4 regions of the Bacillus sp. BSL6 genome follow, and region 1 is predicted to be linked to each of the others. Evidence: riboswitches for the same ligand, from Rfam matches in the RefSeq annotation. Region 1 holds a riboswitch; each other region holds the start of a gene.

Region 1 (7,481 bases):
CTTACAAAAAACAGTACTAACAATTTATGGAATATTTAAAGATTTAGAAGACCACTTATTTGAAAAATATCCGTTCCTTGGGAAGTATTTACCAGAAGAAATTGTATTCGTTACTTCTCAAGAACTAGAAGATAAATATCCAGAATTAACACCGAAAGATCGTGAACATGCAATTGCAAAAGAACACGGTGCAGTCTTCATTATCGGAATTGGTGATGCACTTCGTTCAGGTGAAAAGCATGATGGACGCGCAGCTGATTATGATGATTGGAAATTAAACGGTGATATTTTATTCTGGCACCCAGTACTACAATCTTCATTCGAATTATCATCAATGGGAATTCGTGTTGATAGTAAATCACTTGATGAGCAGTTAACGAAAACAGGTGAAGACTTCAAACGTGAGTACGATTTCCATAAAGGGATTTTAGAAGACATACTACCATTAACAATTGGCGGTGGTATCGGACAATCGAGAATGTGCATGTACTTCTTACGTAAAGCGCATATTGGTGAAGTTCAATCTTCTGTATGGCCTGACGATTTACGTGAAGCTTGCAAGAAAGAAAATATTCATCTATTTTAATAGAAGAGAGAGAATAGCTTAAATATAGAGCTATTCTCTCTTTTTTTACTGTGTAAACGAATGGTTTACAGTGAGTTTTACTAATGGTTTCTTTCTTTTATATATCTTTTTATGTAATAATTTGTTAAAGGAGGGGACGTTATGAGCTTAGGGGAGCAGTTAAAAAAATTACGAGAGTCAAATGGATTTTCACAAGAGGATGTTGCTAAAAAGATTGGTGTGACGAGGCAAGCGGTATATAAAGTGAAACTTTAATCAGTGGGCGATTTATCCTACTGATTATTAGTTGAACCAATCGGGCTTTTATAGGCAGTTAATCGCATCTGGCTGCCTTGATTATGCTTAAAAGCTTTGATGAGATTTACTGCCTGTTAAAGCGGGGTAAATGGGAAAATGATAAAAGTTGTCCTGATATTGATAATTTCATTTTACTGAGCGAAATGTATAATGTTACGCTAGATGAGTAGTTGATAAAAGGGAATCAAGATTTCAAAAAGAAAATACATAGTGATGCAGAAGATGAGGATTTTGAGAAAGAGAACGAGTTTGGTTTTTATATTGGATTTGGTTTACTAATTATGAGTGCGTTCATTGATTATGAAAAAATACAGGTGGTTGTATTAGTAATTGCACTATTCATGATGGTTTTTTATTCGGATGTGAAGAAAGTTATTTTGAATGAGTTCAGATCGTTTTTTAAAAGAAAAGATATATATGACAAAAAGTGAGAAGAGTAAGTTATATTTCCTAGGAAAGAGTATAACAAGAAACTAAATTGTTTTATAATAATTTTAGGATGTTAATAGTATGTTAAAAAGCTCAAACAAGTATAACCCCGTTCTAAAGCTAGGGCGGGGTTCAAAATCTAAGTTTTATTAAGTGTAAAGTTCTTTCAAATATTTTTACTTTAGTAAAGACTTCTTATAAAAAATTACTTATTTATTACCGAGTTCTTCCGCTAAACCGATTAAAATGCCTTCAGTTCCACGAATGTAGCAGAGACGGTAAGAGTTCTCGTATTGAACTACTTCGCCAACGAGCTGAGCACCATGCTTAGTAGTAAGCCTAGATACCATTTCGTCAATGTCTTCAACGGTGAACATGACGCGCAAATAACCGAGGGCGTTGACAGGAGCTGCCCGGTGATCTGCTATAGCAGGCGGGGTAAGAAATCGCGAAAGTTCAATTCGGCTATGGCCATCTGGAGTTACCATCATAGCAATCTCTACGCACTGCGAACCGAGTCCAGTTACGCGACCGGCCCATTCACCCTCTACAGTGGCACGCCCTTCGAGTTTTAACCCAATCTCCTCGAAGAAAGAGATTGTATGATCAAGGGATTCTACAACGATGCTAACATTGTCCATTCTGAGTAATTTATTTTTTGACATTGTCTTTATCTCCTTATATGTAAAAGTGTATTATCTAATCATCTTCTTAATTATACTATTAAAAAGTTACAAATTCCTTTCAAACAAAAAATAGCTTGTCACAGTATAGGAAAATGTGACAAGCTGTTTTTAAGTATGTCATATAGTATCTTGTTAACAAACAATACCGCGATTTCCCCGAAAAATGTTTCTACGCTGTATGCTCTTAAAGGGCCCGATCGTTGTATAGAATGAAGTGTATTATTTAAATGATAAATACATTTCTTATTACTCTATATGCAAATAGCTTTCTATTTATATAGGAAGGAAGTAGATTCATATAATTTGTTTTAAGTTTTACTAGTAGAAATTAGCTCATCTGCACTAAAGGCTCAATTTTCGCCATAAATGATTGATGCAGCGCCTCGACACCTGTTACTAAATGAAGGCGGTCAATAACGACAGACACTTTAATTTCTGATGTACTTACCATTTTAATATGAATATCTTCTTCTTTTAAAGTAGTGAACATATTCGCAGCAACACCTGGATTAGAGACCATACCAGATCCTACAATTGATACTTTTGCTAAATGATTTTCATATTCTACTGATTCATAGTGAAGTGCCTCTTGATTTTGTTCCAATACTTCTAATGTTTCTCTTAAATCATTAGAATGGATGGAGAAGGAGAGATGAACAGTTCCTTCATTTGTAATACTTTGAATGATGATATCTACATTAATATGTGCCGCTGCTAATGTAGAGAAAACTGTTGAAAGCGAGCCTTGTTCCAATCCTTTCACTGTGATGCGTGTAATATTATCTTCAAATGCAATACCTTTAACGATTGATTGTTGTTCCATGTTACATTCTCCTTTTACAATTGTTCCATTTTCTTGTTCCATACTTGAGCGAACTTCTAAAATGACATTATGATTTTTAGCAAACTCAACAGCACGCGGGTGTAATACACCAGCACCGAGGTTTGCAAGTTCTAACATTTCGTCATAAGAAATTTCATCTAATTTATAAGCATCTTTTACAACTCGTGGATCCGTCGTATATACGCCTGTCACATCTGTGTAAATATCACATTTTTTAGCTTTCAGTGCAGCAGCTAATGCAACAGCAGTTGTATCAGAACCACCGCGTCCAAGCGTTGTAATTTCATGGTTTTCACTAACGCCTTGGAAGCCAGCTACGATAACAATCGTACCTTCAGCAAGATAAGATTGAATTCGATCTGTATGAATGTCAGTAATCCGTGCACTATTATGTACAGATTCTGTCGTAATACCAGCTTGCCATCCTGTTAATGAAATTGCGTTATAACCTTTTGCTTGTAGTGCCATCGTTAATAATGAAATAGTCACTTGCTCTCCTGTTGATAGAAGCATATCCATTTCGCGTTTACTCGGATTTTCTGTAATCGCGTTAGCGAGTGCGACAAGTTCATCTGTACTTTTTCCCATTGCCGAAACGACAGTGACGATACTATGTCCTCTTTCATATTCTTCAATAATTAAATTTGCTACATGTTGAATGCGTTCAACGCTTCCGACAGAAGTGCCACCAAATTTTTGTACAATCGTTTCCATTACGAATTCCTTCTTTCATCCATTTTTAAGAATAGATTAGGACATATATAAATCCCAATATTCCTGTAGTTACCAGAGAAAAACAAAAAACACCATCTCAAATAAGTGAGGATGGTGCTGTTACAGGAAAAGGGAAACAGAAAACGGAGCTAATAAAAAAACCGCCAAAAAAGGAATACCATAAAAATGATATCTCTTTTTTGTAGATAGCTCTTCATATGTACACGTCTGTACATATGACAGTTCTGTTTCTATTCGAAAACAGCCCCAATCGATACATACAGAGAAATATATCGATTTCGGCAATACTTCCTTTCATCTAATTTCATAGACATCTCTGTGTCTCCATTAGAATACTCATAAGTATCGCAACCTCTATCTCACGTTTTAGGCGAGAGTGTTTGATTTATGAAGTTGTTGGTAACATTTGTTTTATAATAATTTATATTTTTCGAGGAATCAAGTGTTTTGTATATATTTTAAAAATTCTTTCTTTTTGTTAGAAAGTTTGTGAAAAATGTAGCAAAATAAATTTATTACATGTACATTAAAATTATAGTGCATTGGAGGTGGAGGAATGAAGGGGAAAAAGCCTATTTATGTTTCGGCAGAAATGAACACAACAATGGAGAAATTATGGAAATACACGCAAGAACCACATATACATACAGAATGGGATGCTCGCTTTACTGAAATTTTGTATGTAGAGAAAAAAGAAGGAGAACCACAGAAGTTTTCATATAAAACAAAAATTGGATTTGGACTTGAAATAGCTGGGGAGGGGGAATCGATAGGTGAGATAAGAAAAGAAACAGGAGAACGGATTTCTTCTTTGAAATTTTGGACGGATAATACATTATCTCTTATTCAAATAGGGCGTGGTTATTGGAAGTATACACCCCGTAAAGAACACATTCATTTTGAGACGCAATATGATTATGATACGAGGTTTGGTCGTATAGGGAATGTAATAGATTTCTATATGTTTCGGCCGTTATTAGGCTGGGCAACTGCTTGGAGTTTTGATGCTTTAAAATTATGGTTAGAAAAGGGGCTTCATCCTAGGTTGCTAATTAGAAGAACAATGACATATTGGCTCGTATGTTTTTTATTTGCATTTGTATGGATGTATCAAGGGATCTTCCCAAAAATAATTTTCAGTCATCCAGAAGAGATGAAGATGCTTTCTGCGATTATTGGTTCAACTGGAAATAGTATTGCAATTCTTAAAGTAATAGGGATGTTAGAAATTATTTTTGGTATCATATGGCTATTTCCAGTTCCAAAACAAAAATTATTTATACTACATATTTTTATGTTAATAGCTTTAACGATAGTGGCAGGATTTACGAATATCGTAAGCTTTACAGAGCCGTTTAATCCAATTACATTAAACGTTTTACTAATGGGGGTATCGATTGTCGGTTATATAAATAGTTTTGATTTACCAAGTGCAAAAAATTGCAAGAGGAAGAGAAAGGGATAATGTATGGCTAATATGTATGAAAGACTATTAGGGGATTCTTATAACAAACTTCATCCAAAATTACAGAAACGCTATGAGATTACAGAAGAAAATAGCTTTACTGGAGAAGGAAAGATGGATGAAATTTACGGAGGTTCTTTTTTCGTAAAATTGATATTAAAAATTGCATCGAAGTTTCGAATGTTTTTCCCTGAGCGTGGGAAGAAAGTGCCATTTACAATACATAATACTGCTGAGCGAGATGAACATGGAAATGAACTTGTGCGGTGGAATCGTACTTTTTACTTTCGTAATAAGAAAAGATATTTTAATGCGGTAATGAAATTCGATGGAAATGAAATTGTAGATTATTTTGGTGAACCACATTTACTCGTCTCTACATTGGATTTTTATATTGATGAGTTAGGGGCAATGCATATCTCTTCAAAGAAACAATGGTTTTACATGTTTGGAAGAAAAATCTCTTTACCGAAATTTTTATACGGAGAGGCAAACATTGTTGAAAGTTATGATGACGAATTACAATGTTTTCGAATTCATGTTCAAGTACAAAATCCGTTAATTGGTTCGCTATTTTCATATAAGGGAACATTTGTGGAGAGGAAATAAATGATATGAAAAATATAATAGTTGGGCTTGCTTGTTATATTATTTTTCTAATATGTGAGTGGTCAAATGTAAACCCAGTTGAAGCAATTATTTTATTATCTATTTTGTTATGTATACCGATGTCTTTTTGTATTATTGATAAAAGAGCACGAAATGGATCGTATGTATTATTTTATAAATCCGTATCGTTTTTATATCCGATAGCAGCGATTTGTGCAATGTTAGCTTTCGTAACAAATCAATATATCTTTGCGATAATTTGGTTTGTATATACGGGGATCGTTGCGTTATTTGGTATAAATAGATTACTAGAAAGAGGATGGACACCGTTAGAAGAGACAGCTATCGATAGTGCGTTTATTTATTTGTTTTTAGGTGGTTTTTGGTTTTTTGCTTCTGTAGCAAAACTCTCCATTATGCACTTTAGTTCTGACATCATTTTGCTTACCGCTGCACATTTTCATTACTCTGCATTTCTATTGCCATTATCAGCTGGTTTAATAGGGCGGAAGAGAGAAAAGAGCAGTAAAGTATATGATGCAATTATGTTTATTATAGTCATTTCACCGATGACAGTTGCGATTGGAATTACGTACTCAAGGGTATTTGAATTTTTTGCAGTGTTCCTATATTTATGTGCGATTTATGGGTATGGAATTTATGTTTGGCGGGCGAAATTTAATGCTATCAGTGCAAAAATCCTCCTAATCATATCGTCTAGTACGCTCATGGTAACAATTATGTTTTCACTTATATATTCGTATGGGAATTTGAAACATGTAATGACGATTACAATTGCTCAAATGGTTTGGATTCACGGTGTTGTTAATGGAATTGGAGTAGCGTTGCCGGCATTTGTCGGCTGGATGATTGAAAAGAGTGTTCCGAACTATAAATATTACGGGAAACCAATGAGCAGATTAAGAGGAGAGGCGACAGTTGGTGAAGCATTTTTACATAACAGAAATGTAATAGATAGCAAGGAATACAAAGGTTTAGTTGATAAAATGAATGATTTCCATAGTGGGATATTTGATAGGGCCAAGATTCCTGTAAGTATTATTCGTTTTTATGAAAATACAACAGAGTATGAATTACAATCGCATATTAAATGGACTCGCTGGTTCCGCCCGTTTGCATTTTGCTATGAGAAAATGAGTAAGCGTGTAGGACAAATACATTTAGGAATGGGCGGCAAGTGGGAAACGATGCACGGCTCTATCATAGGGATAATGGATGAGAAGGATGGAAGGGAGAGTGTAAGAGCTTGGTTAAGGAAAAATGAAGCAGGAGCATCTATTTTTGTAGCTCTTTACTCAAAACATACGTATAAGAATGAGACATATATGAATATCGCATTGCCTCTACCATATTCGAATATGACGGGGGTTTTAAAATTACGTAATGATAATAATAATTTAATTATTACTAGTAAGCTGAGAAGAAATGGTAAGGGAGATGAGGGGATCTATATACATACTCGTTTCTTTACAATCCGTTTACCGTTAGCTGAGACGTTTATTATTAAAGAGGGCACCAATCAAATGTTAGAAGCTAACCATAAAATGTGGATATTTGGAGTTAAGTTTTTAGAAATTGATTATGAGATTAAGAAAATAGAGGAGAAGTAAGAAAAGCTTGGAGAGATTCCAAGCTTTTTTTACGTATGGGTAATTGTCATAGCGACTTGTTTATCTAAGTCTTTGTCCCAAACACGTTGAATTTCAAACGTACCTTTTTCAAAAAATAATGGAAATCTTTCTTTAAACCAATCTTGCATAGGAAGATTTAGTGCTGTATCGATTGGTACCCATAATAATTTACCTTCAG
Region 2 (7,481 bases), on a different contig from region 1:
CTATATTCACAATTAAAAGAGCTCCAATGGCGATACTATATCTCTTCCAGTGCTCCTTAAAAAACCACTTTAACTTTAGTAATACTGAAAACAATGTAATCTCTCCCTTCTCGTTCTCGTTTATCTCTCATTTCTTTATCCGCTATCCAGACCCATTACATTTACATTTCGTAACCCATACAATCTCATCACATTTTTCCACCTTCCAAAGTTTTATTTAGTAACATGGAAAATAAACAAAAAAAAGCATACCGCCGCTTGACGATATGCACAAAAATGCATAAAAGCGTACGTTACGATATACGCAACGTACGCTTTTTATAAGACAAAAATGCCCTATATATCCGCACGGGTTGCGTAATGATATAAATGTTTTCTGCCATTTAACAGAGCTAAACCCATTACATTTACGATTACAATCATTACGCACACCCCCTTCATTTATTTTCCATTTATAATCTTATAACTTTATTGAGTATTCTGTCAATTGTTTTTTTACAAATTGAATAAAAATATATGATCCATCATTTCGAAAGAAGGGAATGTTCTGTAAGAAAGGGCATACAAAATAAAAACTTCATAAGAAATCGTTTTCACAAATATTTCATTTGAAAAATGTTATCAAACCCCATACAATCACCTTATACTCACTCTTACAAGTTGCTATTTTAGGAGGACTAATCATGACAACTAGCAATACGTACAAATTTTATTTAAATGGAGAATGGAGAGAAAGCTCTTCAGGAGAAACAATCGAAATTCCATCTCCATACTTACACGAAGTAATTGGACAAGTACAAGCAATTACTCGCGGAGAAGTAGATGAAGCAATTGCATCTGCAAAGGAAGCTCAAAAATCATGGGCTGAAGCTTCTCTACAAGATCGCGCAAAGTATTTATATAAATGGGCTGATGAGCTCGTAAATATGCAAGATGAAATTGCCGATATCATTATGAAAGAAGTCGGTAAAGGATATAAAGATGCGAAGAAAGAAGTTGTTCGTACAGCTGATTTCATTCGTTATACGATCGAAGAAGCTTTACATATGCACGGAGAAAGCATGATGGGCGATAGCTTCCCGGGCGGTACAAAATCAAAACTTGCGATTATCCAACGCGCACCACTTGGTGTTGTATTAGCAATCGCACCATTTAACTACCCAGTAAACTTATCTGCTGCAAAACTTGCACCAGCATTAATTATGGGTAACGCTGTTATTTTCAAACCAGCAACTCAAGGTGCAATTAGTGGTATTAAAATGGTGGAAGCACTTCATAAAGCTGGCCTTCCAAAAGGTCTTGTAAACGTAGCGACAGGACGTGGTTCTGTAATTGGTGACTACTTAGTAGAACACGAAGGCATCAATATGGTATCGTTCACAGGTGGTACAAACACAGGTAAACATTTAGCGAAAAAAGCTTCAATGATTCCACTTGTATTAGAACTTGGTGGTAAAGACCCTGGTATCGTTCGTGAAGATGCTGACTTACAAGATGCTGCAAACCATATCGTAAGCGGTGCATTCTCTTACTCTGGTCAACGTTGTACAGCTATTAAACGTGTACTTGTACACGAAAACGTAGCAGACGAGCTTGTTGGCTTATTAAAAGAGCAAGTAGCTAAACTATCAGTTGGATCTCCAGAACAAGACAGCACAATCGTTCCATTAATCGACGATAAGTCTGCTGACTTCGTTCAAGGCTTAGTTGACGACGCTGTAGAAAAAGGTGCTACAATCGTTATCGGTAACAAACGTGAGCGTAACTTAATTTACCCAACATTAATCGACCACGTAACTGAAGAAATGAAAGTTGCTTGGGAAGAGCCTTTTGGCCCAATCCTTCCAATCATCCGTGTTTCTTCAGATGAGCAAGCAATTGAAATTGCTAACAAATCAGAGTTCGGTCTGCAAGCAAGTGTCTTCACTAAAGACATTAACAAAGCATTTGCAATTGCTAACAAAATCGAAACTGGTTCTGTTCAAATTAACGGACGCACAGAGCGCGGTCCTGACCACTTCCCATTCATCGGTGTAAAAGGTTCAGGTATGGGCGTACAAGGTATCCGTAAGAGCCTTGAGTCTATGACACGTGAAAAAGTAACTGTATTAAACTTAGTTTAATCTTATATAAAGAAGCTGATCTAATTTTAGGTCAGCTTCTTTTCTATATAGATACTTCCCAAAAACGAAGTATTTCGTTCTACTTCCGATTTGGTTTTCCAAATCGAACTAAAACATGCCATAATAATTTTAATTCCTGAAGCACTTCTTCATAAGTTCCACGATCACTCCAAGATAATGGATTGCGTTTCAAATCCGCTACAGCAGAACCGATTATATTTGCATCGATACAATGATTCCGTGCAATGCGTCTTGCTAAAGATGGCATTTTTGAACCTCTAAAATCCATTGGAACGTCGTCTACCATAAGTACAAAACCTGTATGCCAATACAAATCAATAGCATACTTCAGGCAAATTTCTTCTAAAGTTCTTCCTACATCCGTACCCTTAATTGAAATGACCTTAATCCTTTCAATTAAAAGTGCATTTTTTCCTTCTTATGCAACTAACCTAATTTATTAAACAAAAAGTACTTTCATACAGTCTAATTACAGATGCGAGCATTCTTTACGGGTAAATCCACACATTCTACAGAAATGTGATATCCTAGCCAACGCTCAGCAATATGTTCAAATGATAAGGCAGAGCCTGTTGTAAAAAAGCGATGCTCAGGATTCAGATTGTCAGACAAAATTCCTTTATGCTGTAAAATTGTGCTTAACTCTATCGCTGTTTCTTCCGCAGAGCTAATAATCGTTACATCTTCCCCTAGTTCCTTTTTAATATAGGACTCTAAAAGTGGATAATGCGTACATCCGAGAATTAGCGTATCTATATTTTCTTTCATTAATGGCAGTAAAGCTTGTTTCACTTGCTCGGTTACATATGCTGTATCTTCTAATTGATTTTCTACAACTGTAGCTAAAGTCGGGCACGCGTGACTATGCACTTTCAAATATGTATCAAGCTCATGCAATGCTTTTTCGTACATATTAGATTTTATCGTACCTACAGTTCCAATTACTCCGATTTCCCCTTTCTTCGTCACTTTAATAGCCGCTCTCGCTCCCGGATGTATAACGCCAATAACCGGAATAGAAAGTGCTTCTTGCAACGCAGCCAATGCAGCAACTGCAGCAGTATTACATGCTACAACTAGAGCTTTTAACGGAAACTGTTTAAGGAACTCAACCATTTCAAATACGAAAGATTGTACCTCTTCTACACTTCTTGGCCCATACGGACAACGCTCATTATCACCAATATAATAAATGCTCTCTTTAGGCAATTGTCTTATAATTTCGCTCGCAACTGTTAATCCCCCAACTCCCGAATCTAACACACCTATTACTGAATGTTTATGACATACAGCCATATACTTCATCCCCTTTTCAATCATCTAGCGCCAACAACATTTATTATATTATGAAAATTCAATATTACATAATAATCCCTCTTACTTTTAATCACAAACTCTTCTCTATAATCTGATTATTACTATATCCATTGACGTATAAAAATTCATTTGTTACTCTTAAATACGTTAAATTAATATTTAAATCCTCATTCGTATCTCGGTGAGGTAGAGGTTGCAATCATTAAGAGTATCATTTCAGGAGATGTAGTGGCATTGATGAAAGAATGAGAAAGGAATGATTGCCGAAGTAAGCCCGTGTCCACCATGCACGCTTGCTGGGTCTGCTACTTAATAAGTGCAGAACTGTCACAAACGTTTCGTTTGTGGAGAGCTATCGAGAGGTATGTCGTGGGTTTCTTATAAGATAGAAAGCATGTAGCGGCAAATTACGTGCTTTTTTTGTTTTGTTTGGGACTTCTCTTCCTGACTCAGGAAGACATACATATCTCCTCGCTTGACTTGGTTATACTAACTTTGGAGGTATTTTCTATGCAACAAAAAAAATGGGGCTTTTGGGTACTCACAGCTTTCGTTGTCGGTAATATGGTTGGCGCTGGGATTTTCATGGTGCCAAGTACGTTGGCACAAACAGCAAGCCCTCTCGGTGTCACTTTAGCTTGGTTAACAACAGGGTTTGGTGTTTTAATGCTAGCTCTTGTTTTCGGTAATTTAGCAATTCGTCGTCCTGATTTAACGACAGGACCACAAAGTCATGCATATGCTTTATTCTCAACACCAAAAAAGAAAAAAATGGCTGGTTTCAGTATGGTATGGGGATATTGGGTTGCAAACTGGGCAAGTAACGTTGCCATCATTACATCATTTGCGGGATATTTATCACTCTTCTTCCCAATTATGAAAGATACACGACTACTATTTTCAATCGGTTCGTTTAACGTAGAAGTCGGAAAACTAATTACATTTACGATTTGTTCCATCTTACTTTGGGGAACTCATATTATATTAACAAACGGTGTAAGCGGAGCTGGAAAGCTAAACTTCTTAGCAACAACAACGAAAGTAACTGGATTCCTATTATTCATCGTCGTTACGTTATTTGCATTCGAAGCTTCTAAGTTTGGACAATGGTACACGCCGATGATCGATAAATCAGGTGTATCACACGGCCTTCTTTCACAAGTAAATTTAGCTGCTCTTACAACGCTTTGGGCATTTATCGGAATTGAATCAGCCGTTCTTTTATCAAACCGTGCTGTTTCTCCAAAAACAGTAAAACGCGCAACAGTTGCTGGATTACTTATTACAGTTGCGATTTACTTAGGAATTACAATTTTAACAATGGGTGTACTTCACGTTGATACATTACAAGCCTCAGAACGTCCGTTAGCAGATGCATTAAATGCTGCAATGGGTCACGGCGGCGGGAAACTGATGGCATTACTTGCTCTTACTTCCCTCTTCGGTTCCATCTTAGGCTGGATTTTATTAAGCTCAGAAGTACCGTATCAAGCAGCAAAAGAAGGTTTCTTCCCTTCCTTCTTCGCAAAAACAAACAAAAAAGGAAGTCCAATTTATTCATTACGATTAACAAACATTATGTCGCAAGTGTTCTTATTCTCAACATTATCAGGAACAATTGCGGAAGCTTATACATTCGTTATTACCGTATCAACACTCGCCTATCTCATTCCATATCTCGTTTCACCAATCTTCCAGTTAAAACTAGTCGCTACTGGTGAGACGTATAAAAATGAAATGCGGGCAAGAATTACAGATGGTATAGTCGCAGTAATTGCACTTTGCTACGCACTATGGGTTATTAAAACAGGCGCAGCCGATATAAAAACGTTCCTTCTCGGAATTGGTTTATTCGTAATCGGCTTTGCTTTCTATCCATTAATGAATCGTGATCAGAAAAAAAATAACGAAAAGAAAAACGGGCAAGTTGCATAACGCAATTTGCTCGTTTTTTCTTTTCTAAAAACATATATAATAGAACAAAGAGGTGAAAAACATGTCAATCGAATCACTATGGAGCAACCGTTTCCAACAACATATGCAAAATATCATTACATACTTTGCACGTATGATTAACGGTTTACTATATAGCTTTATCTTTATTTCATGCGTTGGCGCATACTACTATGCTCAGTTTCTAAAAGCAGCTCCTTCTAAAGGAATATCTTTACTACTCATCACGATTGTACTTACATTCATTATAACGAGATGCCCTATCCGTACATTTATTCAAAAACCTGACGCTGTCTATTTACTAGCACTAGAAGAGAAATTAACATCTTATTTCAAAAAATCTCTTCTATATAATTACATCATTCAGCTTTTCCCATTATTATTTACGTTCCTTATTCTCGTTCCACTTGCAATGCAATCATTACAATTAACTGTACCTTTCTTATGTACAATCTTTATCGTTTTAATGGTTACGAAAGCTTGGAACATATACATACATTGGATGTGGCGTGATAGTCACGAAAAAAATATATGGCTGATTATTCGTATTGCTTGTAACGCCCTAGTCATTTATATGCTGTTTTATGTAGCAAATGTTCTCATATTAGGTGGATTACTCTTACTACTTGCTTTCCTACTTCTATACACGAAAAAACAGCCTACAAAACGAATACCGTGGGATTACATAATCGAGCAAGAAGAAAAAATGAACGTTCGTTTTTATCAATTTGCTAGCATCTTCACTGATGTTCCGCAACTAAATAAGCAAGTAAATAAAAGAAAATGGCTTACAACTTGGATTGAACCTTTATTACATAAAAAACGAGCAACATTCTTCTATTTACATACACTCGCATTTTTACGCGGGAATGATTATTTCGGTATATATATTCGCTTAGGCCTGATTGGTGCCTTCGCCTTATATTTTATACCAAACATATACGTAAAGGGCGCTATCGCTTACATCGTCCTATATATGATTTCTATGCAGCTCCGTTCCCTATGGAAATATTTTTCGGGAAATATTATTGTAGCATTATATCCAATTGATACTGAAAAACGACTGAATCAATTTCTTCACTTAATCTTTATATTGCTAAGCATTCAACTTGTTGTATTTTCAATTGTTATACTCATTGCTACTGTACAATTTTTACATAGCCTTATCATTATGATTATCGGGTTACTTTGGATCAAATTTATTATTGTACCAAAAACGAAGCAACGTGTTTCTTCGTTTTAACGAAAAGAGTTATCTTAAAAGCCAAGGAGAAAATAAACGATCTCCTTGGCTTTTTTATTTTCCTTCCTCAAACAAGAATCACCAGCACAATCGATATTTTATAATTTTACATACAAAAACGATAATACATGTTTACGTCCTAATAAAAAGGGTATCTATTAATTAACAGCGTAAAGGAGGGGCCTATATTGTGAATAAAAAAATGGAACAATTGAAGCACCACGTTACCGACAATCAACGCAAACATGCTTTAACAACAAACCAAGGAGTAAAAATAGCCGAAGATGAATTCTCTTTAAAGATGGGCTTAAGAGGCCCAACCTTAATGGAGGATTTCCACTTTCGCGAGAAAATGACCCATTTTGATCACGAGCGAATTCCCGAAAGAATTGTTCATGCACGCGGAGTTGGCGCTCATGGTTATTTTCAGCTTTATGAATCGTTAGAAGCATATACGAAAGCAGATTTTCTTACTAATCCTTCCAAGAAAACACCTGTATTTGTACGGTTCTCAACCGTTCAAGGTTCTAAAGGATCAAACGATACAGTAAGAGATGTACGCGGATTCGCCACAAAATTTTATACAGATGAAGGTAACTATGATTTAGTGGGTAATAATATGCCAGTATTCTTTATCCAAGATGCTATAAAATTCCCTGATTTTGTCCATGCAGTTAAACCAGAACCACATAATGATATTCCTCAGGGAGCTAGCGCTCATGATACATTTTGGGATTTTGTTGCGCACAATCCCGAGTCTACTCATATGGTCATGTGGCAGATGAGCGACCGTGCTATTCCGCGTAGTTTACGAATGATGGAAG
Region 3 (7,481 bases), on a different contig from region 1:
AAACGGGCATACCAATTCCTACTTTGCATTACTATGATGAAATTGGATTGTTACAACCAGAAAAGAATCCTTCTTCAGGGCACCGCATTTACAAGTATCAAGATATTATAACCTTACAAAAAATTCTGAGTTTAAAATTTCTAGGCTATAGTCTAGATAAAGTCGCTAATTTGTTACACGAATCAAGTTTTGGTGTTGATTTGAATGAAAGTTTGTCTCTCCATTTGCAAGTGTTAGAAAGAGAAAAAGAACAAATTGAGCAATCAATGCAAGCAATGAAAAGACTAATGAAGTTAGTCGAAGAGGAATGTGAAATAGATAGTACAGTATTATTTAGTCTTATTTACGGTATGAATACAGAACATACACATAAAGAATGGATGAAACGTCATGAGTTAACGAATATCGTGGAAGAATTATCAAAGAAACGAGAAGAAGATAAAATTGCTTTGGATCAAACGTTTATTCAATTGTCTAAAAAGGTTAAGCAATTATATGGTAAACCAGTCGAGGATTTGAAAGTACAAGAGATGGTAAAGGAATATATAGAAGAGTCTTTTTCATTTCTTAGTGAAGATTTGATACAAAAATTAGCTAATACTAGTGTGGAAGAACTGGATATGCAAGAACTTGAAAATATGATACCTTCGCCTTTCACAGAAGATGAACAAAAATGGCTTAATGAAGCGATGGAATATTATATGAAGCAAGTAGAAATGGAATAGGGATAGATTTTATGAGCAATGGTAGGTGGTTTAGCTTTATCGAAATAATGCTATAGACCTTTCATTGAAGAAGTGGAATGTTGGAAAAATACGTTTGTTATTGCTGTATTTAAAAGAAAGAAATGCGTATGCTTTATTTTTGAAGCATACGCGTTTTTGTTTAAAATACTCAAAAACAAAAATCTTTTGGTAAAGTACCATTTTTAATCACCGTTCGTAACCCATGTTTTATAATCCAAGGATTAACTGGATGCTGTTTATCACGTAATTGCTGCAACCATTGAAAAACGAGTTCTTTATCTTCTTTCGTAATATCGTTAATATGATTGGCTACAGATTTTTGAACATATTTAGAAGGGTCATTCATTAAAGGCTCAAGAAGCTGTAAATTGTACTGAAAGTCACCTTTCAGAGCTCCTATTTTTTTAGCCCAAGGAAGTCTAGGTCTCGTACCTTCAGAAACTAATCTTCTAATGTGACTGTTTTCATCATGAATCCACTTTTGTAATATGTTTAGTGTGTCTTCATGGTATGTTTGAAGAAAAGGCCGAATGGCATATTCAGCAGTATTCCTTTTCGTTATTTCATACATGGCGTTGAATGAGGTTTCAAAATCGTTAAGCCCATATTTTTCAACGTATTTTGCAATAGGCATGTACATATATCCGTTTGTAAATGTGCCTACTTCTGTTGTATTTTCTGGTCCTAATGTTTTCAGTAATATATGTATTGCTTCATTAAAATCTTTTTGTAAAGCATTGTGTAATTCATCTGCCAATACTTCAATACGCTGCTTTAACTCTAAATTTTCAACTTTACATGTTACGGAAGACACAAAGTTTCTTTTAGAGAAAGTAGGATCGTGTTTATAAATAGAATCAGCCATTTTTTCTGCTAATTCTTCGTTAAATAAAAATTTTAGCGGAACATATTTACCCATTTTTTCACCTCAGTGGTCAGTTGAAAACAAGTTTTATTTTTTAATCGACAATCCATAAACTAAAGTCTCACTCGGAGTCGTAATACTAAAACCTGTCGTTTTATAATCAAGCTTCACCGTATCACCAGTGTAGTCTTTCGTAAATGAATCCATTTGCAAGATAAGGTCTGCATCTTCATATACAACATCATTTGCAACATATGTATCCCAAATTAAATCGACATCAACGAAAATACTACAAGAGTTTGTCATTGTCCCTCTAATGCGAATGATTTTTTTATCTTCACGTTCTAATCTATGTATAGCTGCTATTGCTTCATCAGTAATGCGAATGTTCATTGTATCCCAACCTTTATTTATATTTCCTTTATTATTGCAAAAACAGGGGCAATAGGGAAGCAAAGAGGTTTGCAATAAAAAACGAGCAAACAAATTTGTTTGCTCGTTTCACTTTATTTTAGTTCACATTTATCAAGTGGAATGACTTTTGTTTTTTTCGTAAATTTGTATCCTAACCAAAGTACTAAGAAGAGTGGTAAACCGATGTAAGAAACGAGTACGCCGTTCCAATCGATTGATTCGCCCATAAATGCGCCGTAGTTTTGACCTAAAATTACGATGACGCAAAGTGCAAATGCGAAGATTGGTCCGAATGGGAACCATTTTGCTCTATAAGGTAAGTCATTTAAATCTTTTCCTTGTGCGATATATGCTTTACGGAAACGATAATGACTAATTGCAATGCCGACCCAAGCGATAAAACCAGACATTCCTGATGCATTTAATAACCAAATGTATACAACACCGTCACCGAATAAAGAAGCAATGAAAGCGATACTACCGACAATCGATGTTACGATTAATGCGTTAACAGGTACGCCGCGGCTATCTAATTTACCAAGAAACTTCGGTGCTTTCCCTTGGCGAGCTAAATCCCAAAGCATACGAGTTGAAGCATACATACCAGAGTTACCAGCAGACAGTACTGCTGTTAAAATAACAGCGTTCATAACAGAAGCAGCAAAGGCAACGCCCGCTTTTTCAAAAATAAGTGTAAATGGACTTACTGTTACATCACTTGCAGCAAGGCTTTCAGTTGTATAAGGAATTAATAAACCGATAACGAGAATCGCAAGGATATAGAATAAAAGAATACGCCAAAAGATCGAACGAATTGCTTTCGGAATATTACGCTCTGGATCAGATGTTTCACCAGCAGCTACACCTAATAATTCAGTACCTTGGAATGAGAAGCCAGCTGCCATAAATACACCGATAATTGCCATGATGCCGCCATTAAATGGTGCATCTGCAACAGTGAAGTTTTTGAAGCCAACAGTTTCGCCGCCCATAATTCCGAAAATCATCATAAACCCGACAATTAAAAAGATAATAATTGTAGCTACTTTAATAAGTGCGAACCAATATTCAGATTCACCAAATCCTTTAACAGATAAGTAGTTTAAAAGGAAAATAATAGCTAAACATAATCCGCTCCAAATGAGGGAAGGAGTATCTGGAAACCAAAATTTCATAATTAATGTTACAGCCGCTAGTTCAGCAGCAATCGTAATTGCCCAGTTATACCAATAGTTCCATCCAAGGGCAAAACCAAGTGATGGATCAACAAATTTTGTTGCGTACGTGCTAAAAGATCCAGTAACAGGCATGTAAGCTGCGAGTTCAGCTAAGCTTGTCATTAAAAAGTAAACCATAATTCCAATTGCGGCGTATGCAATTAATGCACCGCCAGGTCCAGCTGAATGGATGACACCACCGCTGGCAAGAAATAGTCCGGTACCAATTGTACCGCCGAGAGAAATCATCGTAAGGTGCCTTGATTTTAGACCGCGTCTTAATTCACCTTTTCCTTTTGTAGCTTCTGTTTTAGAGGTAGCTTGATTCGTTGCGCTATTCATGTTCAACACTCCTTTTCTTGTAAGATAGGAAGGAGCGGGGGAGAAAAATACAAAAAACCGCCAAAGGAATTTGGCGGAACGTTTCACAAATAACCACCCCATCATACCCTTCCGTTAAGATAGCACCCCACGTTTACACGGTAATTTTGTAAACGTGACAGTTCTGTTCCTTTCGGAGACAGCCCCAGCTCATATTTCCAGAGAAGAAATATAAACTTCGGCAACTTTTCCTTTCAAACGGAGTCTTAGACATTCTCTGTATCTCGTCCGTTTTACTCTTAAAAGTCGCAACCTCTACCTCATCGGATTGATGAGGATTTATATATTGCTAAGATTTTTAATATATGGCAATTGTAATGAGTTTCTGAATATATTGCAAGATATTTTGTAGGAAAAAATCAAAAAATATCGGTTATTGTATAGGAAACGCTTGCAAAACTCCACCCGAACCTACTATTATGTAACAATAAGCAAAGAAAAAATTGTTATACAAATGTTTCGCAAAAAATATTGAAAAACCCTTCAAAAATTAAAAGAAAATTCAGAAAATATAATTCGACATTCATAATCAGGTCATATTTTTTGATATAATTAGAGTAACGTGTAAGCAAAAAAGGGGAAATCAAAATGAAATTAGAAACAGAAAGGCTCTATATAGTGCCGTGTACAGAAGAGAGTATTCACGTTGCTAACGAGCAAGGATATAATAGTGGCCCACATATTGTAGGGCATGTAGAAAATGTAAAACACAATAAGGATGTATTACCTTGGGGCGCGTGGTATGTCATTCGAAAAGAAGATGACATCGTTCTAGGAGATATAGGGTTTAAAGGGAAGCCAAATGAGGAACATATAGTAGAAGTTGGTTACGGATTTATTGAGAAATATTGGAATAAAGGGTATGCGACAGAAGCTGTACGAGAACTAATAGATTGGGCTTTTCAGACAGGAGAGGTAGAAACGATTATTGCAGAGACGCTCCTTGATAATTATGGTTCGATTCGTGTGTTAGAGAAGTTACATATGAAAAGAGTAGATTCGACAGAAACAATGATGAATTGGAAAATAGAAAAAAACCGCTCGAAGTAAGTTGAGCGGTTTTTTAGTAATTAAGGTAGCATCTGTTTTTGATCATTCGGATATTGGGCTGTTGATGTGTTAGAACGATTGGAATGATTACGAACAGCAATGAAAATAGAAATAATAACGACAAGACCAACTGCGACGTAAGAAAGTGAGATAATAGTTGGATCTACTTTAAAAGTAGTAAGTAGTGTACGTATATTCGTAAAGATAATAAGACCACCAACTAATACGCCAAGTAAATGAGATGGTACGATGCGTACTAGCCATGCAGCAATTGGAGCTGCGACAATACCACCAAGCATTAACGCAAATACCCAAACCCAGCTTACTTGTTCCCAGCCAAGTGAGATGAAGAAGCCAATTGTTGCAGCTAATGAAACAGGAAATTCACTCGTATCTACAGATCCAATAACTTTTCTCGCTTCATTTCCTCTTGCTAGAAGAACAGGTGTCGTAATCGGTCCCCAGCCACCGCCACCAGTTGAATCAACGAATCCAGCGAATAAGCCAAGCGGCACAAGTTGTTTAGCTGACATACGTTTATTTGAAGTAACAATCTGTTTTTGAATAATGAATCGTAATAAAATATAAACTCCTAAAGTAAATAAAAATAAGGAAATGTACGGTTTAATGACATCGCCAGGTAAATTACTTAAAAAACATGCCCCAACAAATGCACCAATTGCTCCTGGTAATGTAAGCCTGGAAACGGTGTATTTATCAACGTTCCCAAATTTGAGGTGAGATGCACCAGAAGCGGCGGTTGTAACAACTTCAGCTAAATGAACAGATGCGGAAGCGACCGCTGGTGCGATACCAAACATTAGTAAAAGTGAGGTAGACGTTACCCCGTACGCCATTCCAAGCGCTCCATCGATTAATTGAGCGAAAAATCCAATAATAGCAAAGACAATTAATTTCTGCATAAATAATCCCCCTGTAATAGTAAATGAAAAAGGCACTTTTCCCGTGTGAGAAAAGTGCCTTTGGTTTTTCCAATCAGCAATATTGAAATTTGTTTCATTATAATACATATTAATCGTATAAATCAACTAGGTTTTAAAGTTTTTTGAATTGAATGAAAGAAAAATAAAATATACAATAAAAGGATGGAGAGAAAGGGGAGAAAGACATGTTACGATTTGATCATCTCGTACACGCAGTGAACTGTACACCGGAGGAAGCGGCAAAACAAATGCAGGCACTTGGATTTCATACGGCACTAGGCGGAGAGCATACTACTTGGGGTACTTGGAATAGTTTATGTTATTTTGATTTATCTTATATAGAATTTTTAGCAGTTCAACATAAAGAAAAAGCGAAAGAAGCAGGAAATCCGTTAGTACAAGAAACGGTAGTGAAATTACAAGATGGCGAAGGGATGCTACAAATCGCAATTCGAACAGATGCCATTGAAGAATTAGCAGATAAGTTTTGTAAATACGGTTTACAAACAATAGGACCATTTGAAGGGAAACGTATGAGAAAAGATGGCCGCCTTTTAGAATGGAAAATGTTATTTGTAAAGCAAGATAAGAACGGACCGAAATTACCTTTCTTTATACAGTGGAATGAAACAGATGAAGAAAGAAGAAAAGATTTACGTAACATTGGCACGATTACTGAACATAAAAACAAAGTACAACAAATTGAAACAATCCATTACGCAGTAAAAAATGTTCGAGAAACAGTACGGAAATGGAAAGCAGTCATGGAGCTAACTGCAACTCCAGTCATGAAAAATGAAGAATGGAATGCGGAGTGTCAAAGTGTATCGTTTGGTGACATTCAAGTACAGTTTTGTGAACCAATTGGGAAAGGGCTAGTACTACAATATTTGAAGAATCATGGCGAATATCCATTTGCAGTAGAATTTAAAGGGGAAAATAAACGAGAGTATGAAGTGTTAGGTAGTCTGTACATATATTGATAGAGGTGAACGCTTTGGAAGAAATACTTAGAGAGATAGAGAGAAAACTAGAATGGCCTCGTATTGTAAAGTGTACAGCTATTTCAAAAGGTTTTTCACATGAAGAGAAATATAAAATAAAATTAGAAAATAGAGTAACATATTTTGTAAAAGTATGTGATGCTGTACATTTTGAACGTAAACAAGAAGAATATACGTATATGAAACAATTAGAGTTATTACATATTCCAACGCCGAAGTTAATTCATTTCATAAAACTTGAGGAATTAAATAAATGTGTTCAAGTATTTGAATGGGTCCAAGGTGTAAATGGTGAAGAAGGTTTAACGAAGCTATCGGTGGAAGAACAGTATTATGCAGGAAGAAAAGCAGGGGAAGTATTAAAGAGGATTCACTCAATTGAAAAAGAAAGTGCAAGTAATAAATGGGAAATGATTCGATGGAATAAGTATGAAAGATACGTAGAAGCGTTAGCAAACTATAAAATAGACTTCCTTGATTTGAAGCCAGTTTTAAGATTTGTAGAGGAGCATAGACAATTATTGAAAAATCGTCCAATCATCTTTTTACACGATGACTTCCATCCAGCAAATACTATGATTCATAATAAGGAATTTATCGTTATCGATTTTGGTGGATATGATTTTGGCGATCCTATACACGATTTTTATAACGTGGCGATTTTTACTACAAAAATAAGCAAACCATTTGCAGTTGGACAAGTTCATGGTTATTGCGGGGGAGAACCGTCACTTCATTTTTGGCAACTGTACTCCTTATATGCAGCAATGACATTCCCAGCGGATATCGTATGGACAAACCGAAGCACGCCCCATTTAGTAGATGATATGAAGGAAAGATTAAACGGAATTTTAGATGAT
Region 4 (7,481 bases), on a different contig from region 1:
TTCAATTGGACATTTTACAAACACTTCTATAAATTCATCTGTAGCCAATAGATCTCTAACTTGTTTTCGATCTACTCGAAACGGTGAAATAAACGCTGTAAGAACAACAGTACCTTGATCTACAAATAGCTTCGCCACTTCGCCAATCCGTCTTATATTTTCCATACGATCACTTTCAGAAAAGCCTAAGTCTTTATTTAAACCGTGGCGTATATTATCTCCATCAAGTACATAGTTTCCAATATTCTTTTCAAATAGTTTACGAGCAACCGCGTTCGCTACTGTAGATTTACCCGAAGCTGATAAACCAGTAAACCAAATTACAAAACTATGATGCCCATTCTTCACTCTTCTCTCATCTTTTGAAACAGAAGCTGTATGCCAAGTAATATTCGTATCCATCTCATTCTCTCCCTATTCTGTTACTACTTCTTTTTTCAAACCTTTAATTAGTACCTCTACTACCTCTTTACGACTAAATGTACTTGGCGGAATCTCACCGTTTCTTAATAGTTCTCTTACTTTCGTACCCGATAAAATAACATGATCTTCTTTTCCGTGCGGGCATGTTTTTGTCGAAGCCATCGCTTCACATTTCGTACAGTAAAAACTATGTTCAAAAAATAACGGTGTAATCCCTAACTCTTCCACTGTAAAGTTTGTAAAAATTTCTTGTGCTTCATAAGTTCCGTAATAATCTCCTACCCCAGCATGATCGCGCCCTACGATAAAGTGGGTACATCCAAAATTTTTTCTAACTAATGCATGGAATATTGCTTCCCTCGGTCCTGCGTAACGCATTGCCGCAGGAAATACACTTAAAAAGACACGATCTTTCGGATAATAGTTTTGAAGTAATACTTCATAGCTTTCCATCCGTACATCAGCTGGAATATCGTCCGATTTTGTTTCCCCAACGAGCGGATTTAAAAAGAGTCCATCTACAATTTCAAGAGCAGATTTTTGAATGTATTCATGGGCACGATGCACCGGGTTCCTCGTTTGAAATCCTACTACTGTTTTCCAACCACGTTTTTTAAATTCTTCTCTCGTTTCAATTGGGTCTAAATGATAAGAAGGAAACGGATTATTTTCAAAGCGTTTCGTAAGAACAATAGCCCCACCGACATAAACGTTCGGTCGTTCATATAATTTTTTCACTCCCGGATGAGCCTCATCCGTCGTTTTATATACTAGTAACGCTTCTTTTTCCTTATCAGGCACAAAAATATCTTCTATTTGAATGACACCATATACATTTCCACCGTTAACAAGTTTTACTTCCTCTCCAACTTTTAGCGTCTCTGCTACTTCTTCTGTTACTGGTAATGTAATTGGTATACTCCAAACACTCCCATTAGCTAAACGAAGCGTTTCTACAACCGAATCATAATCTTTCTTTCCTAAAAAACCAGTAAGCGGGCTATATCCCCCTGTCGCTAATAGTTCTAAATCACTTAACGCAATATTATCTAGCCCAATTTCTTTTTCAATTTGTAATACGTCATATGTCTCGTCTACACGGTTTACTAATTCGTTTACTGTACTCATGTTCTATATCCCCTCTTAGTTTTATTTCAAGATTCATCTTATTGATAATGAAGACCACATTCAGTTTTCACTTTCCCAGCCCATCTACCATCTCTTGAATCGCCACCCTCTCCTACAGGCAACGTACACTTCTCACACCCAATACTTGGATATCCAATATCATGTAATGGGTTATACGGCAAGCTATGCTTGTATACATATCGCCATACCTCTTTCCACGTCCAATGAATGAGCGGACAAACTTTAATAGATTGAAAGCGATGATCTTGATTTATAAACTTTGTATGCTTACGCGTTTCTGATTGTTCCCTCCTCAACCCCGATATCCACGCTTTTTCATTCGCTAATGATTCTTCTAGCGGTAAAATTTTCCTAATCTTACAACAAAGATTAGGATTGCTTTCCCATAGCTTGTTACCATGCAATTTGGCTTGTTCATCAAGTGTAAGTTTTGGCTGTTTTTCTATAATATTTAATGAAGGAAATCGTTCTCGTACTTTTTGAATTAATTCATACGTTTCTTGAAAATGAACATTTGTATCCAAAAATACAACTTTAGCAGATGGATTTACTTGGTTAATAAGATGCAGTAGTACCATCCCTTCCACTCCGAAGCTACATGCGTATACAATTTCATTTTCATATTCTTTATACGCCCAACTTAATACTGATAGCGCGCCTTTCGTTTCATCTTCTTCTGAAAATGAAATATCATTTTCTTCCCACGTTTCATACGTCAACATGTTTTTTCCCCCTGTAAAAGCAAAAAGACGGTTTTAACCTAATAAAATAGGTTAAAACCGCCTCTAGTTTTTCTAGTCAGCGCTTTTTACTTTAAACGTACTTTTTCACTTTTCTCTAATTGAATGACTTTTCCATCTTGCACAACAATTGTAATTGAACCATATTTCATATCAGCAAGCATCGCTTCAATTTTCTCAGATACTTCCTCAAAATGTTCCCGTACGCTCACGCGAACAGCCCCCCTTTTTATTCATAAAAAAAATCTTTCCCATTTCGAAAAGACTGTTCGGTAATATATTTTACCTTATCTTTCAAAATGGATTCCATTTTGCTGGATTTAGCACCTTGCTTTCTATAAGCAGGTTGCCGAGCTTCGCCGGGCCAGTTCCCTCCGCTTCTCTTGATAAGCTTTGTATTTGTATTTTATCACAATTCTGATTTTTTTCAATCCTAGTTTTCCGATATATTTTAATTATTTTATTTTACAAAAAAGGAATTGCCCATCCGAACAACTCCTTTTTCCTCATTTAAACAAGTTCTTTAATACGTATGCGATCGTTCCCAATAATATTTTCATATGTTTCGCGCTCTACAACAATTTGTGATGTACCGCCTTTCACGAAGACGACAGCTGGTCTACGAATCCGATTATAATTATTCGCCATCGAGTACCCATATGCCCCTGTACAAGAAATCGCTAGTAAATCGGCAGAGGCAACTTTCGGTAAAGTAATATCCCAAATTAACATATCTCCACTCTCACAGCATTTCCCTGCAATCGAAACAACTTCCTCGTTCTCATCATTCCCTCGATTCGCTAACATCGCTTCATAACGAGCGTTATATAAAGCAGGTCTTAAGTTATCAGTCATCCCACCATCCACTGATACATATTTCCGAATACCAGGAATGTCTTTCACAGATCCGACTGTATAAAGTGTCGTTCCGGCATCACCTACAATACTACGGCCTGGTTCAACCCATATTTCTGGCAATGGATAATTACATAACGTAAATTGTTCTCTCACCGCACTTGTTACAGCTCGCACATACGTCTCAAGAGTTAATGGTGTATCGGACTCTGTGTAGCGTATTCCGAATCCTCCCCCTACATTTAGCACTTTTACTACATAATTTGTTCGCTCTCTCACTGCTTCTAAAAATTGACGAAGAACTTCAATCGCTCGCACAAAGCCAGCCGTTTCAAATATTTGTGATCCGATATGTGAATGAATTCCTAACACGTTATAATTTGATTTTTGTAAAGCAAGCTCAATTGCCTGCATCGCTTGACCATTTGACACGCCAAATCCAAATTTTGAATCATCTTGACCTGTTGTAATATATTCATGTGTATGCGCCTCTACTCCGGGCGTTACACGAATTAATATGTTCACAAATTTCCCATGTTGCACTGCTAAATCATGCAAAATTTCTAATTCTAAGAAGTTATCTACGACAAAACAACCAATATTCGCCTGAAGAGCCATCACAATTTCTTCATCTGTTTTGTTATTGCCATGAAAATGAATGCGCGATGCAGGAAATCCTGCTTGTAGTGCAGTATATAATTCTCCTCCAGAAACAACATCTAATGACATATTCTCTTCACGAGCTACTCGGCACATCTCCATGCACAAGAACGCCTTGCTTGCATATGCTACTTGATAAGAGAACCCACTTTCTTTAAAAGCACGATGAAACGCGCGGCACTTTCCTCGAATTGACTCTTCATCGTATACATAAAGTGGTGTTCCATATTGTTTTGCTAGCTGCGTCGTGTCGCACCCTCCAATTTCTAAGTGTCCTTGCCCATTAATTCGGCTTGTGCCGTGTAAATACATTTGAATTCCTCCCTTATTTCCTCTAAAACTCATAACCCCAATCTTCTATTCATTGCAGCACGCTTTTAGATAGACAAAAAACGCGCGGAACAATGTTCACACGCGTTTCTTATTAGGAAAAATATATATTGAAAAAATAAACGAGTTGTTATCTCCTCAAAATAAGAAACCGCATCAACATCTCCAAATAGCTCTCCATAAAATAAATCTTATGACAGTACTACATTTATTCAATGCAGTCCCAATATATGAATAAGATGGTTATTCTTATATTTCGGCAATAGTCCCTTTCAACCTATGATCACAGATTCCATTAAATCTCCCATAGCTTACTCTTTCCTATCGCGGCCTCTACCTTTGAGAGTAGATGAGGTAAGTCTATTTAATTTTCAAACATCTAATTGTTGCTATTAACAATACCAAAGGACCATTTTATTTGTCAAACAATTTTTTATATTGCTTTTTGACAGTTTAGTTTCGTATCGTTTGGTAAGCGCTTTACTGAAACCTTTGTCACTTCCCATTCACCTTCTTCGTTATTAAATGTAATCGTTACCTTCTCAAATGGTGGCGCAATTTTCCCTGCAACACGTTCATACTTAGTCACTTCAATACTCGCTTGAAATAAATATGTACCGCTATACACTTTTTTTAAACTAATAATTTTCGGGCATTGATAAGGCTTCAAGCTCCCATATTGTTTTTCGATTGCTTTATTTATTTTCGGAAATAACACAGAATAAAGGGCATCTTCCATAAGAGGTGCATCATACTCTGCTACCGACACACTTGGTGAAGCAAAAAGTATAACACTACTGCATACTATAAAATATAATAATTTTCGCATTATAACCTCCATATTGTTACACGATTCTTTCCGCGCACGATAATAATCATACATAGAAACTCCATTTTATTGTCTCCTACTGCCCTTTTTCTACTCAATTGTTATAAAAAAGTCCACAACTCTCTTTTATTTTCGTATAATGATACTCATAGTATAATAAACATAATAATAAAGGACTGTTCGTATATATAAAATGAGGCGCTAATCAAATAGGCCCACAAGAACCGTCATGCTTTTTAGGAGAGGAGTATATTATGCTACAACGTCTGTTTCCAAAACTGCGATTCGCACTCGTTGCAGTCGTTTTATTATGGATAAAAACATATATTGTGTACAAGCTAGCGTTTGATATTAAAATTGATAATTTCTTTGAAGAATTTATGCTTTTTATGAATCCACTAGCTGCGTTACTTTTATTTTTCGGTTTTGCATTATTTGCATCTAAACACCGAAATCGCATTATAGTTGGAATTAGTTTTATACTGTCATTCATTTTATTTGGAAATGCAATGTTTTATGGGTTTTATAACGATTTCGTTACGTTCCCAGTATTATTTCAAACAAATAATATGGCTGATTTAGGGACGAGTATAAAAGAACTCTTTACGTATAAAACATTACTGTTATTCGCAGATGCGATCATCTTAATGTTTCTTTCGCGTAAATTCCCATCATTTTGCGACAAAACGCCGCTTTCTCGCTCTGAGAAGAGAACTTTCTTTAGCGGTGTAACAGCTCTATTAGCACTACAAATTGTTGTTTCTGTTATTTATAAACCACAAATGTTCTCACGCTCATTCGATCGTCAAACTGTCGTGAAAAATTTAGGTTTATACACATATCATCTATTTGATATTACACTGCAATCAAAATCTTCAGCTGAACGTGTATTTGCAAGTGGGGACGGGTTCTCTGAAATTAAAAACTATACAGACTCAAAAGATAAGCAAGTTGATAAGAACTTATTTGGATCTGCAAAAGGTAAAAATGTCATTTTGATTTCAATGGAATCTACACAAAGTTTTGTTATTAATAAAAAAATAAATGGAAAAGAAATTACTCCATTTTTAAACGAATTTATTAAAGATAGTTTTTATTTCGATAACTTTTATCATCAAACAGGACAAGGTAAAACTTCTGATGCTGAATTTATCGTTGAAAATTCACTTTATCCGTTAGACCGCGGTTCTGTATTCTTTACTCACGCAACAAATGAATATACAGCTACACCAGAACAATTAAAGAAATACGGATATTCTTCTGCTGTCTTCCATTCAAATGATAAAGCGTTTTGGAATCGGGATGTAATGTATCCTGCACTTGGATATGATCGTTACTTTAATTTAAATGATTACGTAGGCACAGAACAAATGTCAGTCGGTTGGGGATTAAAAGATAAGGAGTTCTTTGAACAATCTATTCCAAAGTTAAAATCCTTACCACAGCCGTTCTATACAAAATTCATTACTTTAACAAATCATTTTCCATTTCTTCTAAATCCAGAAGATCAATATGTTGATGAGTTTAATTCGGAAAGTGGCGTTGTAAACCGTTACTTCCCAACCGTTCGTTATACGGATGAAGCTCTTAAACAATTTATTAAACAATTAAAAACAGAAGGACTGTATGACAACTCTGTTATTGTCATTTACGGAGATCATTACGGTATTTCTGAAAACCATAACGCAGCTATGGCTCAGTTCCTTGGGAAAGACGCTATTACACCATTTGATTCTATGCAATTACAACGCGTCCCTCTCATTATTCATGTACCTGGTCAAGAAGGAAAAGTCATTTCTAAAGTGTCTGGTCAAATTGATATTAAACCAACGCTACTTCATTTACTTGGTATTAAAACAAATAAATCAGTTGAATTTGGAACTGACTTATTTATTAAAGAAGAAGATCCACTTATGGTAATGCGTGATGGTAGCTTCGTTTCGGAAGATTATGTGTATACAAAAAACATGTGCTATAAACGAAACACAGGTGAAGAAGCAGACATCTCATTATGTCAACCGAATATTGAAAAAGCAAAAACAGAATTGAAACTTTCCGACAAACTCATTTATGGAGATTTGTTACGTTTCGATCCTAACAATCAGTATAAAACTGGAACTATGATAACGAACTTTGAATAATACAAGAAGAGGCTGTCCCAAAAAGTGCTTTTTAGCCAAAATCGAATAAAAAGTGAAGGGCAGAAATGTTAATTTTATAACGTTTCTGCCTTTTCAATTTCATGTGATCTTACTTCGAAAGAGGCTTATGAGACAGCCCCTTCTTTTTTCACTTATTTTTCAAATCATTCTGATATGAAATCTTTCACAAATTGGGAATTTCTTTCGTGTGAAGAAGAAATTTATGGTATGATAAAATAAGTAAACTTTCATACACTAATTAAGAATTTATTACAGAAAGCAAGGGATCAGATTTTGTATAGAGCAGCTATTCCAAACTTATTTACGCTCGGAAATTTATATAGTGGATTCTTG

The links. Region 1 has a riboswitch for lysine ahead of RCJ96_RS11135 (aspartate kinase). Riboswitches for the same ligand answer to the same signal wherever they lie in the genome.
Positions count from the first base shown of each region.
Region 2: it holds a riboswitch for lysine, as region 1 does, so the genes downstream of both, RCJ96_RS10470 (amino acid permease) here and RCJ96_RS11135 (aspartate kinase) in region 1, are expected to answer to the same signal.
Region 3: it holds a riboswitch for lysine, as region 1 does, so the genes downstream of both, RCJ96_RS16585 (amino acid permease) here and RCJ96_RS11135 (aspartate kinase) in region 1, are expected to answer to the same signal.
Region 4: it holds a riboswitch for lysine, as region 1 does, so the genes downstream of both, lysA (diaminopimelate decarboxylase) here and RCJ96_RS11135 (aspartate kinase) in region 1, are expected to answer to the same signal.

Region 1 covers NZ_JAVGCW010000003.1:9,314-16,794, forward strand. The annotation lists gene asnA (aspartate--ammonia ligase) at 1-586, shown strand, start outside; gene RCJ96_RS11120 (helix-turn-helix transcriptional regulator) at 728-841, shown strand; partial or broken gene RCJ96_RS11125 (helix-turn-helix domain-containing protein) at 970-1,314, shown strand; gene RCJ96_RS11130 (VOC family protein) at 1,522-1,977, opposite strand; gene RCJ96_RS11135 (aspartate kinase) at 2,327-3,556, opposite strand; lysine riboswitch at 3,756-3,942, opposite strand; gene RCJ96_RS11140 (DoxX-like family protein) at 4,134-5,042, shown strand; gene RCJ96_RS11145 (DUF4166 domain-containing protein) at 5,046-5,651, shown strand; gene RCJ96_RS11150 (YndJ family protein) at 5,657-7,282, shown strand; gene RCJ96_RS11155 (8-oxo-dGTP diphosphatase) at 7,312-7,481, opposite strand, start outside.
Region 2 covers NZ_JAVGCW010000002.1:821,936-829,416, forward strand. The annotation lists gene RCJ96_RS10450 (ABC transporter transmembrane domain-containing protein) at 1-94, opposite strand, end outside; gene gapN (NADP-dependent glyceraldehyde-3-phosphate dehydrogenase) at 684-2,123, shown strand; partial or broken gene RCJ96_RS10460 (DUF3626 domain-containing protein) at 2,203-2,520, opposite strand; gene racE (glutamate racemase) at 2,610-3,440, opposite strand; lysine riboswitch at 3,641-3,824, shown strand; gene RCJ96_RS10470 (amino acid permease) at 3,972-5,396, shown strand; gene RCJ96_RS10475 (ABC transporter permease) at 5,458-6,657, shown strand; gene RCJ96_RS10480 (catalase) at 6,848-7,481, shown strand, end outside.
Region 3 covers NZ_JAVGCW010000004.1:463,141-470,621, reverse strand. The annotation lists gene RCJ96_RS16600 (MerR family transcriptional regulator) at 1-725, shown strand, start outside; gene RCJ96_RS16595 (DNA alkylation repair protein) at 895-1,665, opposite strand; gene RCJ96_RS16590 (iron-sulfur cluster biosynthesis family protein) at 1,699-2,004, opposite strand; gene RCJ96_RS16585 (amino acid permease) at 2,118-3,584, opposite strand; lysine riboswitch at 3,697-3,889, opposite strand; gene RCJ96_RS16580 (GNAT family N-acetyltransferase) at 4,212-4,673, shown strand; gene RCJ96_RS16575 (sulfite exporter TauE/SafE family protein) at 4,694-5,596, opposite strand; gene RCJ96_RS16570 (VOC family protein) at 5,803-6,600, shown strand; gene RCJ96_RS16565 (aminoglycoside phosphotransferase family protein) at 6,615-7,481, shown strand, end outside.
Region 4 covers NZ_JAVGCW010000002.1:300,344-307,824, forward strand. The annotation lists gene cysC (adenylyl-sulfate kinase) at 1-402, opposite strand, end outside; gene sat (sulfate adenylyltransferase) at 415-1,551, opposite strand; gene cysH (phosphoadenylyl-sulfate reductase) at 1,590-2,294, opposite strand; gene RCJ96_RS07730 (YezD family protein) at 2,381-2,524, opposite strand; SAM riboswitch class I at 2,597-2,705, opposite strand; gene lysA (diaminopimelate decarboxylase) at 2,823-4,139, opposite strand; lysine riboswitch at 4,320-4,501, opposite strand; gene RCJ96_RS07740 (DUF3888 domain-containing protein) at 4,591-4,986, opposite strand; gene RCJ96_RS07745 (LTA synthase family protein) at 5,241-7,127, shown strand; gene pssA (CDP-diacylglycerol--serine O-phosphatidyltransferase) at 7,422-7,481, shown strand, end outside.